One region of the Pelagerythrobacter marensis genome, then DNA from elsewhere that is predicted to be linked to it. Evidence: predicted binding sites of a transcription regulator. Region 1 holds the regulator's gene; each other region holds the start of a gene.
What was found. The regulator LexA, encoded in region 1, represses DNA repair genes until DNA is damaged. The targets are predictions, from matches to a motif close to GTTCCNCNCTTGTTCT.

Region 1 (3,268 bases):
GTCCTGCTGCTGTGGCCCGAATCGCTGGTCGGGCCGAGCTTCCAGATGAGCTTTGCGGCGGTGCTGGCGATCGTGGCGCTGCACACCAGCGCGCCGGTGAAAGCCTTCCTTGCTCCGCGCGACGAGGGATGGCCCGCCTGGTGCGCACGGCGTGCGGCGATGCTGCTGCTGACCGGCCTCGTGATCGAGATCGCGCTGATGCCGATCGTGCTGTTCCATTTTCACCGGGCGGGGGTCTACGGCGCGCTGGCGAACATGATCGCGATCCCGCTGGTCACGTTCGCCTCGATGCCGCTGATCGCCCTGGCGCTCGCGCTCGACCTGTTCGGAGCGGGCGCGCCTGCCTGGTGGCTGGCCGGCAAGTCGCTGGAACTGCTGCTGGCGATTGCCCACTTCACCGCCGGCCAGCCCGGTGCGGTCAAGCTCGCGCCGCAGATGGGGTTGGGGACGATCGCGCTCTTCGTCGCCGGGGGGCTGTGGCTGGCGCTATGGCGGGGGAAGGCACGGCTGCTCGGGCTGGCTCCTGCCGCAATCGCCGCCGCGCTGCTGATCGCGGCGACGCCGGCGCCCGATGTCCTTGTCTCGTCCGACGGGCGGCACGTGGGGATCGCGGGGGAGGGTGACCGGCTGCTGGTCCTGCGCGACAGCCGCAGCGCTTACGCCCGCGACAACTTGCGCGAACTCGCCGGGCTGCAAGGCGAGCCGATCCCGCTGGCGCAGTGGCCGGGCGCCCGGTGCAGCCGCGACTTCTGCGTGCTCACCATCCGGCGGGACGGCCGCCCCTGGACTTTGCTGATGGCGCGCAGTCGCACCCTGGTGGAAGAGCGCGCGCTCGCCGCCGCCTGCGACCGGGCCGACGTGGTCGTTGCGGACCGCTTCCTGCCGCGAAGCTGCCGCCCGCGCTGGCTCAAGGCGGACCGCCGCCTGCTGGAACGCACCGGCGGGCTGGCGCTTTACCTCGACCGGCCGCGAATGGTCAGCGGCGCCGAGAGCCAGGGCGAGCATGGCTGGTGGCGGGGCGCGCGCCGCTAGCCCGGCAATCGCCCGCAGCCTGCAACCGCGGCCCCTCGCGCGTCAGTGGTAGCGGCGCAGAAGGCCCGAGAGCTTGCCCTGGACCTGAACTTCGTCCGGCCGGTAGACCTGCGATTCGTAGGACCCGTTGGCCGGATCGAGCCGGATCATGCCGTTCTCGCGCCGCAGATATTTCAGCGTCGCTTCCTCGTTCCGCACGAGCGCGACCACGATTTCGCCGTCGCGGGCGACATCGGTGCGGCGCACGAGCGCGAAATCGCCGTCGAAAATGCCCGCTTCGATCATCGAATCGCCCGACACCTCCAGCGCATAGTGCTCGCCCGGGCCGAGCAGGGCGGCGGGGACCGGCAGGCTGCTTTGCCCTTCCAGCGCCTCGATCGGCGCGCCGGCGGCGATCCGGCCGTGGAGCGGGATCTCGATCACGTCGTTCGCCGGCTCGGGCACTGCCTTTTCCGCCCGCCTGGCGGCCGCGCTCCGCAAGTCGACGACATTGTCGGCCCTGGCGCCGCGCGCGACGGGCGTGGAATCGGCCGGATCGCGCAGCACCTCCAGCGCGCGGGCGCGGTTGGGTAGGCGACGGATGAAACCGCGTTCCTCCAATGCGGAAATCAGGCGGTGCACGCCCGACTTGCTCTTGAGATCGAGCGCTTCCTTCATTTCCTCGAACGAAGGCGAGATGCCGGTTTCTTCCAGCCGCTGCTGGATGAACCGGATCAGCTCGTGCTGCTTTGCCGTCAGCATGGCGAAAACTCCCTGGCCGCCTGACACGATCGTGCGCGGTTGCGAACGAATACGGAACAATTAGGCAACCTTGCCAGTCAAGTCAAGCAATTGCGCCATTCTCGAGCCGATAGACCGGAACATCCGTTCCCGCTTTCGCCGGCGGGCAGTGCGGCGGGCGCCAGATCAGCGCATCGGCGCGGGCGAGAGGGGAAAGGAGGCTGCTGTCGCGCTGCATGATCGGCAGGGCGCGTCCGCCGCGCAGGTTCGCCCGCAGGAACTCGCCGCGCTCACCCCCCGGCGGCAGGTCGCGGCCCGCCGGCACCGGCTCGCTGGCCGGCAGCGGATCGGGCGCACCCAGCAGCGCGCGCAGCGCCGGGATCGCGAAGAGGAAGCCGGTGACGAAGGCGGACACGGGGTTGCCCGGCAGGCCGAGGACAAGCGCGCCTTCGCGGCGCGCCACCATCAGCGGCTTGCCCGGCCTGATCGCGACGCGCCAGAATGCCATCCGCGCGCCCCAGGCCTCGAGCGCCGGGCGCACGAGATCGTGATCGCCGACCGAGGCGCCGCCGCTCGTCAGCACGAAGTCGCAGTCGTCGCACCGGGCCAACGCCTGGCCGAGCGCCTCGCGATCGTCGGGCACCGGGCCGATCCGGCGCACCTCGCACGGCAGGGCACCGGCCATCGCGGCCAGCATCGCCCCGTTGGTGGCGGGGACGGACCCGTCGACCAGCTCGTCGCCGCAATCGAGGATCGCGACGCGCGGGGCGCGGTGGACGCGCACGGTATCCGCCCCGGCCGAGAGGGCGAGGGCGACTTGCCGCGGGCCGATCCGGCTGCCGGCGGGAAGCAGCGCGTCGCCTTCGCCGAAGTCGATCCCGCGCGCGCGAATGTTCGCTCCGGGGCCCGGCATCGGACCGGCGAGCGCGAGACGATCCCCGTCGCGCCGGGCGTCTTCCTGTATCAGCACCCGGTCGCTCCCCGCGGGCACCGTCGCCCCGGTCGAAATGCGCACGGCCTGGCCGTCTTCCAGCGCGCCGCCGAACGGGGCGCCGCAGCGGCTCTCGCCGATCACGCTCCAGGGTCCCTCGCCGGCGAGCGCGAAGCCGTCCATCGCGGAAAGATCGGCGGCGGGGCGAGTCAGCCGCGCGGCAAGCGGCTGCGCGAGATAGCGGCCACCGGCGGCCCCGACGGCGAGATCCTCCGCCGGCAAGGCCTGCACCAGGGCGAGCAGCTTCGCCCAGGCGTCCTCCAGCGGCAGGGGCGCTCCGCTCATTCCCCCGCGCGCCAGTCGCCGGACCTGCCGCCGGTCTTCTCGATCAGGCGGACGCCTTCGATCGTCATGTCCTTCTGCACCGCCTTGGCCATGTCGTAGATTGTCAGGAGCGCGACCGAAGCGGCTGTCAACGCTTCCATTTCCACGCCGGTGCGGCCGGTCAGGGCGGCGCGCGCAGTGACCCGCAGGCCGTCGTCCTCGAACGCGAAATCGACCGTCACCGCCTCGAGCGCCAGCGGA
Region 2 (3,268 bases), 1.0 Mb from region 1:
CGTCTACAACGCATTCGGCCACAAGGAGAGCCTGTTCTTGAAAGCCGTCGATCATTACGACCGGTACAGCGCAGGTCTCTACGAGGAGGCGTTCAAGAAGACGTCCGCACGCGAAGTCGCACTTGGCATTCTTATGGGCGAAATCGATCTCGTCTCCGGGAAGGATACCCCCGAAGGCTGCTTGATGGTGCAGGGCGCTTTGGCCACCAGTCCGGAATCCGAGGACGTCCGGAAAGCGATGGCGAGGCTGCGTCGAGCTGCCGAAGCCGATGTCGCTGCCCGCTTCGCGCAGTTCGAGGAGGCTGGCGAACTCCCGTCTGGCTGGAGCGCGCGATCGCTCGCCGGCTATGTCATGACGGTAGCGACAGGAATGGCGGTTCAGGCCAAAAGCGGTGCGTCACGGGCGGAGCTGAACGACGTCGCCGATATGGCGATGAAGATCTGGCCCAATGAATGAGGCGCCGAGAGCCTGTCGCTCGGCATTCGAGTTCGTTGCCGTTGACGAGGAAATCGGGTGAGATGTTCCATCATTTCGGAATAGTCGTTTCGGGCGGCGACAAAACTCTACGCCTTATGAGAACTGTCTGGAACCGCTGGGGCTCGACATTGATCGGCGGCATCCAGTGGCACCTTGATCGCCGCTCCTAGGGAGAGCGGTGCCGTCGGGTTCCTGTACGTGAGCACCGAAACGTTGGAGTTCTAGACTAGTCGGAGTCGCACTGGCCCTCGTCTTCTCGGACCAGTCGGTCTATGGTCGTGGCCTTCTATAAGACCGCGCTTGCTCGGAAGGCGTGGACAATGTGGCGCGTCGGGCGAACGGCAGTTCATTCGGCGTGAGATTGACCAAGCCTGCGGATGCAATTTGGGGGAGGTGGCGCACCCACCAGGATTCGAACCTGGGGCCTTCGCCTTCGGAGGGCGACGCTCTATCCAGCTGAGCTATGGGTGCTTACCGTGTCGCAAATGCTTACGCAGTGCTTACGTGAACTTTTCGCGAGTTGAAAGATCAGAACGAGGGTCTCGCAAATCCTTGTTCTCACTACCTCTTTTTGTCTCCTCTTTGTCGCCCAGCCCCTTGACATCAGCCTTCGGAGGGCAGCGCTCTATCCAGCTGAGCTACGGGTGCTGGCGCGAGCGGGGCGCTTAGCAAAGGGGGGCGCCGCGTGCCAGTTGAATTTGACGGAGGTTCCGCGGATCGCCGCGGCGGGTCAGCGTTTCGGCAAGCGGATGGGCAATATGCGGCTCACCGCGCTGCTGGCTCTCGCACCGGACGCCGGCGCGTCCGGACCTCGCTCAGGCGTCTGAGAACCGCAGACGGCCGCCTGCAGGCTTGACTGAGTTCACTATCTGTTCCAACAAATGGCGGATGATCGACGCCCCGCTGCCCGCACCGTCCGCTCTCGAAAACGCCAGTGCCGCCGACGTGGCGCGCGGGATCGGCCGCCTGTTCGCCCGCAACGATATCTGGTGCCTCGGCGAAATGCCGCTGCGCAACGGCAGGCGCGCAGACCTGATGGGAATCGACGCGAAAGGCCGCATCGTCATCGTCGAAATCAAGGTGAGCCGCGCCGATCTGCTGGGCGACGGCAAGTGGCCCGACTATCTCGATTTCTGCGACCGGTTTTACTGGGGTCTCCCGCTTGCGCTCGATCGTTCGCCGCTCGACCTCGCCGATTTCCGCCCCGATTGCTGCGGGGTCATCGTCGCCGACGGCTACGACGCCGAAATCGTCCGCCCCGCGCCGTCGCAACCGCTTTCGCCCGCCCGGCGGAAAGTCGAAGTCGAACGGCTCGCGCGCACGGCCCTGCGCCGCGGCGTGATCGCGCTCGATCCGCAATGCGCCGCAATGGGAACAGCCGGGCACGCCCCGGCATCGTGAAGGCGTTCAGCGATCGGGCGCGCTGCGCAGACGAAATTCTTCGACCGGCACGCCGCCGATCAGGTGTTCCTGGATGATCCGTTCGAGCACCCCCTCGGTGCACGAATGATACCAGACCTGGTCGGGCCAGACGACCGCGATCGGCCCCGCTTCGCATATCTGCAGGCAATCGGCCTTCGTCCGTTGGACGACCGAGCCCGCGATGCGCAGCTCCTTCAGCCGCTTCTTGAGGTATTTCCAGGCGCGCTCCCCCTCTTCGCGGCGGCAGCATTTCTGCTTGTCCGACATCGCGCACAGAAAGATATGGCGCGCAACCGTTTCGCCGCCGATCGCGCGGAGCGCCTTCTGCGCTTTGCCCAGTTCCTTCGGAGCGGTCATTCCTCGCCCAGCCAACGGTCGAGCCAGGCAAAGACCGTCTCATGCCACTGCAACGAGTTCTTCGCCCCCAGCACCCAGTGATTTTCGCCTGGGAAGACGAGCAGTTGCGCCGGCACGCCGCGTTCCTGCAGCGCCGTGAACGCGCCCAGCGCCTGGGTATAGGGAACGCGGAAATCCTTCTGGCCGGTGACGACCAGCATCGGGGTCTTCCACTTGTCGACGTGGTGGACGGGGTTCCACTTTTCGTAAAGTTCCGGATTGGCGGCATAGGATCCGCCGAAATCCCAGCGCGGGAACCACAGCTCCTCGGTCGTGTAATAGAAGCTGCGCATGTCGAACAGGCCATCGTGCTGCACCAGGCAGTCGAACCGGTCCGGCCATTGCCCGGCGATCCAGTTCATCATGTAACCGCCATAGCTCGCACCCATTGCGCAGGCGCGCGTCCCGTCGATCTGCGGATCGAGCGCCAGGGCGGCGGCCAATCCCTTTTGCAGATCCTCGAGCGGCTTGCCGCCCCAGTCGCGGTTGATCGCATCGGTGAAGGCCTGGCCGTATCCGGTGGACCCGTGAAAGTCGACCGAGATCACCGCATAGCCCCGGCTCGCCACAACGCGGGGGTTCCACCGCGTCGACCAACTGTCGTTGAACGACCCCTGCGGGCCGCCGTGGACGTAGAGGATTGCCGGCATCGGCCCATCGCGCCCGTCGAGCTTGGTGATCTGGCCCCAGACCGTGGCCCCGCCGGCGCCTGCAAAGCTGAACCGCCGGGTGACGATAGGTGCGAGCCGGCCGAGGTGGCGCCCGGCGACCTCGGTCAGCGGCATGGCCTGCTGCCAGCCCTGCGAAAGGAACAGCTCGGGCGGGGCGCCGATCGAATCGCGCGTGAACAGCAGGCGCTCGCCCGAAAGCGGAACGACATTGCCGATATGCGCCTCGTTACCCGCCATCAGGTCGAGTTCTTCCACCTGCCCTGTCGCCGGGTCGATCCGATAGGCCGGGGTGTCGAGAACG
Region 3 (3,268 bases), 280 kb from region 1:
TCGGCAAAGTACGGCCCGACCGGCATCTGCCGGCTGAACTTCACACCAAGCTGCGACTTGGAGAGATACTGCCAAAGCGTCCGTTCCGCGAGAGTGGCCCGATTGCGCAGCTCCCGCGCGCGCTTCGTGTTCCGCGGTTTGAATGTCGTCACCGTAGCACTGTGCCCACCCCCGACCCCTCCCGCAAGCGGGAGGGGAGAGGCTCTCGCAGCGAGGTATATCCACGCGGCCACCCCTCCCGCTTGCGGGAGGGGCGCGAGACTTGGTGAGCGCAGCGAACCTAGTCGCAGCGGGGTGGGCCCCTGCGCTCGCGGGAGCGAGACTTGCTGAGCCGGAGGCGAAGCTAGTCGCAGCGGGGCGGGCCGGCGAAGATCGCCTCAGCCCTTCTTCTTCCCGCCGTCCTGCTCGATCTGTCTGGCGCCGCCGGACCCGAGCGGGATTTTCCGCCCGCGGCTCTTCTCGGCGGTCCGGGGCAGGGTGATCGTCAGCACCCCGTCGGAGAAGTCGGCGCTGCACGCCTCCTCGTCGATGCCCGACGGCAGGGCGATACGGCGTTCGAAGCTGCCGTAGCTCCGCTCGCGATAGCCGCCGTCGGCATCCTCGCGCGTGCTGCGCTTCTCGCCGCGCAAGGTCAGGACGCCGTCTTCCACGGTGAGGTCGATGTCCTCTTCCTTCACCCCCGGCAGTTCGGCGGCGATCTCCACTTTGTCGTCGTCCTGGTGGATGTCCATCGCGGGGGCCGCCATGCCGGACCGCCCGAAGAATCCGGTGTCGCCGTCCCGGTCGAACAAGTCGTCGAACAGGCGGTTCATCCGGTGATGCAGGTCGAACAGCGATCCGCCGCCGGGGCCGCCGCGCGCGAGGCCGGAACGGCGATCGAACGGTGTCAGATATCCAAGTGCCATATGTTTCCTCCTCTTTCTGCAAAACGGCGGAAGAGCAGGCGGCCGCGGGATCAAAAGGGGACGCGCCGGCCGCCTCTCGTTCCGCTGCGGAAAACGATTCGGGCGCCCTCCCGTTCCCCTGGCGAACGGCATCCGCGGCGCGAGGCCGGGCACCGGTGCGGGCCGACCGAATCGCCCGTCATTCCCGCGCAGTCTCCGCCCCGTGCTCGCGCCCATGCCGCCGCAGGCGGAACGCCAGCGCCAGCAGCGCGACGCCGGCGATCAACGCCCAGATGCCGATCATCCAGGCGACCGACAGCAGCGTCGGTTCCGGCGCGACGATCAGCAGCGCGATCAGGCCCGCGCCCAGCAGCACGGTCAGCGCGCCGCACGCGATCAGCAGCCATTCGCCGCGGATCGCGCGGCGCAGGCGCCAGGCGGCGACGATCTGGAGCACGCCGCTTGCCACCGCCCAGGCGGCGATCAGCGCGATGGCGGTGAGGGCATAGGCGAGCGTGCCGAGGGCGGGGAACAGCACGAAGATCACGCCCACGGCGATCCCGAGCATGCCCGCGAGGATCAGCGCCCACCACCGCTCCTCCTTCCGCCGCGCCCCGCGCACTCCGCTGGCGACCGCGAAAATCCCATCGACGAAGCAGAACGCGGCGAAGACCAGCGCGAAAGCGAACAGCGCCGGCCGCGGAAAAGCGAGCGCCAGCGCGCCCAGCACCAGCAACAACCCGCCGCGAAACGCAAACCAGCCCCAGTTCCGCGCGGGGAGATGGTCGACAAAGGCGCCGTCGGCGGCGCCGGTGGGTGGCGTTTCGGTCGTGGAATCCATGGGTCCTCTCCTTCGGAAAGCGCCGCTCCTGTCGCCAATGTGCGACTGTCGCGCGGGTTCCGGCCCGTTGCAAATCGACCTGCCGCGGCCATATGGCACGCTCACCGCTGACCTGCCCGCACGCCTCTTGACGGCAGCGAACAATTCGGGAACACGGCTTCGCATGGCACTTACCCACATTTCCGTCCGCGGCGCGCGCGAGCATAACCTCAAGGGCATCGATATCGATCTGCCGCGCGATTCGCTGATCGTGATCACCGGGCTTTCGGGCTCGGGCAAGTCGAGCCTCGCGTTCGACACGATCTATGCCGAAGGGCAGCGGCGCTATGTCGAGAGCCTTAGCGCCTATGCGCGTCAGTTCCTCGAAATGATGCAGAAGCCCGATGTCGAACATATCGACGGGCTTTCCCCCGCCATCAGCATCGAGCAGAAGACGACGAGCCGCAATCCGCGCTCGACCGTCGCGACGGTGACCGAGATCTACGACTACATGCGCCTGCTCTGGGCGCGCGTCGGCGTGCCCTATTCGCCCGCCACCGGCCTGCCGATCGAGGCGCAGACCGTCTCCAACATGGTCGACCGGGTCATGGCCCTGCCCGAAGGCACGCGGCTCTACCTGCTCGCGCCCGTGGTGCGCGGGCGCAAGGGCGAATATCGCAAGGAGCTGGCCGAATGGCAGAAGGCCGGCTTCACGCGCGTGCGCATCGACGGGGAGATGTACGCAATCGAGGAAGCGCCCGCGCTCGACAAGAAATACAAGCACGATATCGAGGTTGTGGTCGACCGGCTCGCCGTGCGCGAGGGGATCGAGACGCGGCTGGCCGACAGCTTCGAAACCGCGCTCAAGCTGGCCGACGGGCTGGCCTATGTCGATCTGGCGGATGGGACGGTGGCGGAGGTTTTGGCGCGGGCCCCCTCCACCACCGGGCTTGCGCCCGGCGGTCCCCCTCCCCCAGTGGGGGAGGATCGGGAAGGCGCAGCGCAAACTCCTCCCCCTCCGGGGGAGGGGGACCAGCCGAAGGCTGGTGGAGGGGGCGCCACGAGCACCGCGGGCACCACGGGCGGCAAGATGAAAGGCGCCGGCCTGCCGCCCAACCGGATCGTCTTTTCCGAACGCTTCGCCTGCCCGGTCAGCGGCTTCACGATCGAGGAGATCGAGCCGCGGCTGTTCAGCTTCAACGCCCCGCAGGGCGCCTGCGCCACGTGCGACGGGCTGGGCGAGAAGCAGCTGTTCGACCCGCAGCTCGTCGTCCCGAACGAGGCGCTGACGCTCAAGCAGGGCGCCGTCGTGCCCTGGGCCAAGTCCAACCCGCCATCGCCTTATTACATGCAGGTCCTCGCCAGCCTGGCGAAGGAGTTCGGGTTCGATCTCACCACCCCGTGGAACGAACTTTCCGACGAGCATCGCGACATCGTCCTCCACGGCACGAAGGGCCGCGCGGTGCCGCTCACGTTCAAGGACGGGCGCAAGGAATATACGGTCAACAAGGCGTTCGAGGGCGTGATCGGCAACCTCAACCGCCGGATGCGCCAGACCGAGAGC

Region 2: a site for LexA is predicted at 1,339-1,354, ahead of V5F89_RS03910 (MmcB family DNA repair protein). Genes of this name have one in related genera too.
Region 3: a site for LexA is predicted at 1,863-1,878, ahead of uvrA (excinuclease ABC subunit UvrA). Genes of this name have one in related genera too.

The regions. Positions count from the first base shown of each region.
Region 1 is NZ_CP144918.1:1,878,504-1,881,771, forward strand. Features, by position in the region: gene V5F89_RS08840 (ComEC/Rec2 family competence protein) at 1-1,032, shown strand, start outside; gene lexA (transcriptional repressor LexA) at 1,075-1,773, opposite strand; gene V5F89_RS08850 (molybdopterin molybdotransferase MoeA) at 1,856-3,028, opposite strand; gene moaC (cyclic pyranopterin monophosphate synthase MoaC) at 3,025-3,268, opposite strand, start outside.
Region 2 is NZ_CP144918.1:829,578-832,845, reverse strand. Features, by position in the region: gene V5F89_RS03920 (TetR/AcrR family transcriptional regulator) at 1-457, shown strand, start outside; tRNA gene V5F89_RS03915 (tRNA-Arg) at 873-949, opposite strand; gene V5F89_RS03910 (MmcB family DNA repair protein) at 1,367-1,879, shown strand; gene V5F89_RS03905 ((2Fe-2S) ferredoxin domain-containing protein) at 1,886-2,257, opposite strand; gene V5F89_RS03900 (S9 family peptidase) at 2,254-3,268, opposite strand, start outside.
Region 3 is NZ_CP144918.1:1,595,517-1,598,784, forward strand. Features, by position in the region: gene V5F89_RS07470 (endonuclease domain-containing protein) at 1-152, opposite strand, end outside; gene V5F89_RS07475 (Hsp20/alpha crystallin family protein) at 378-905, opposite strand; gene V5F89_RS07480 (HdeD family acid-resistance protein) at 1,084-1,725, opposite strand; gene uvrA (excinuclease ABC subunit UvrA) at 1,889-3,268, shown strand, end outside.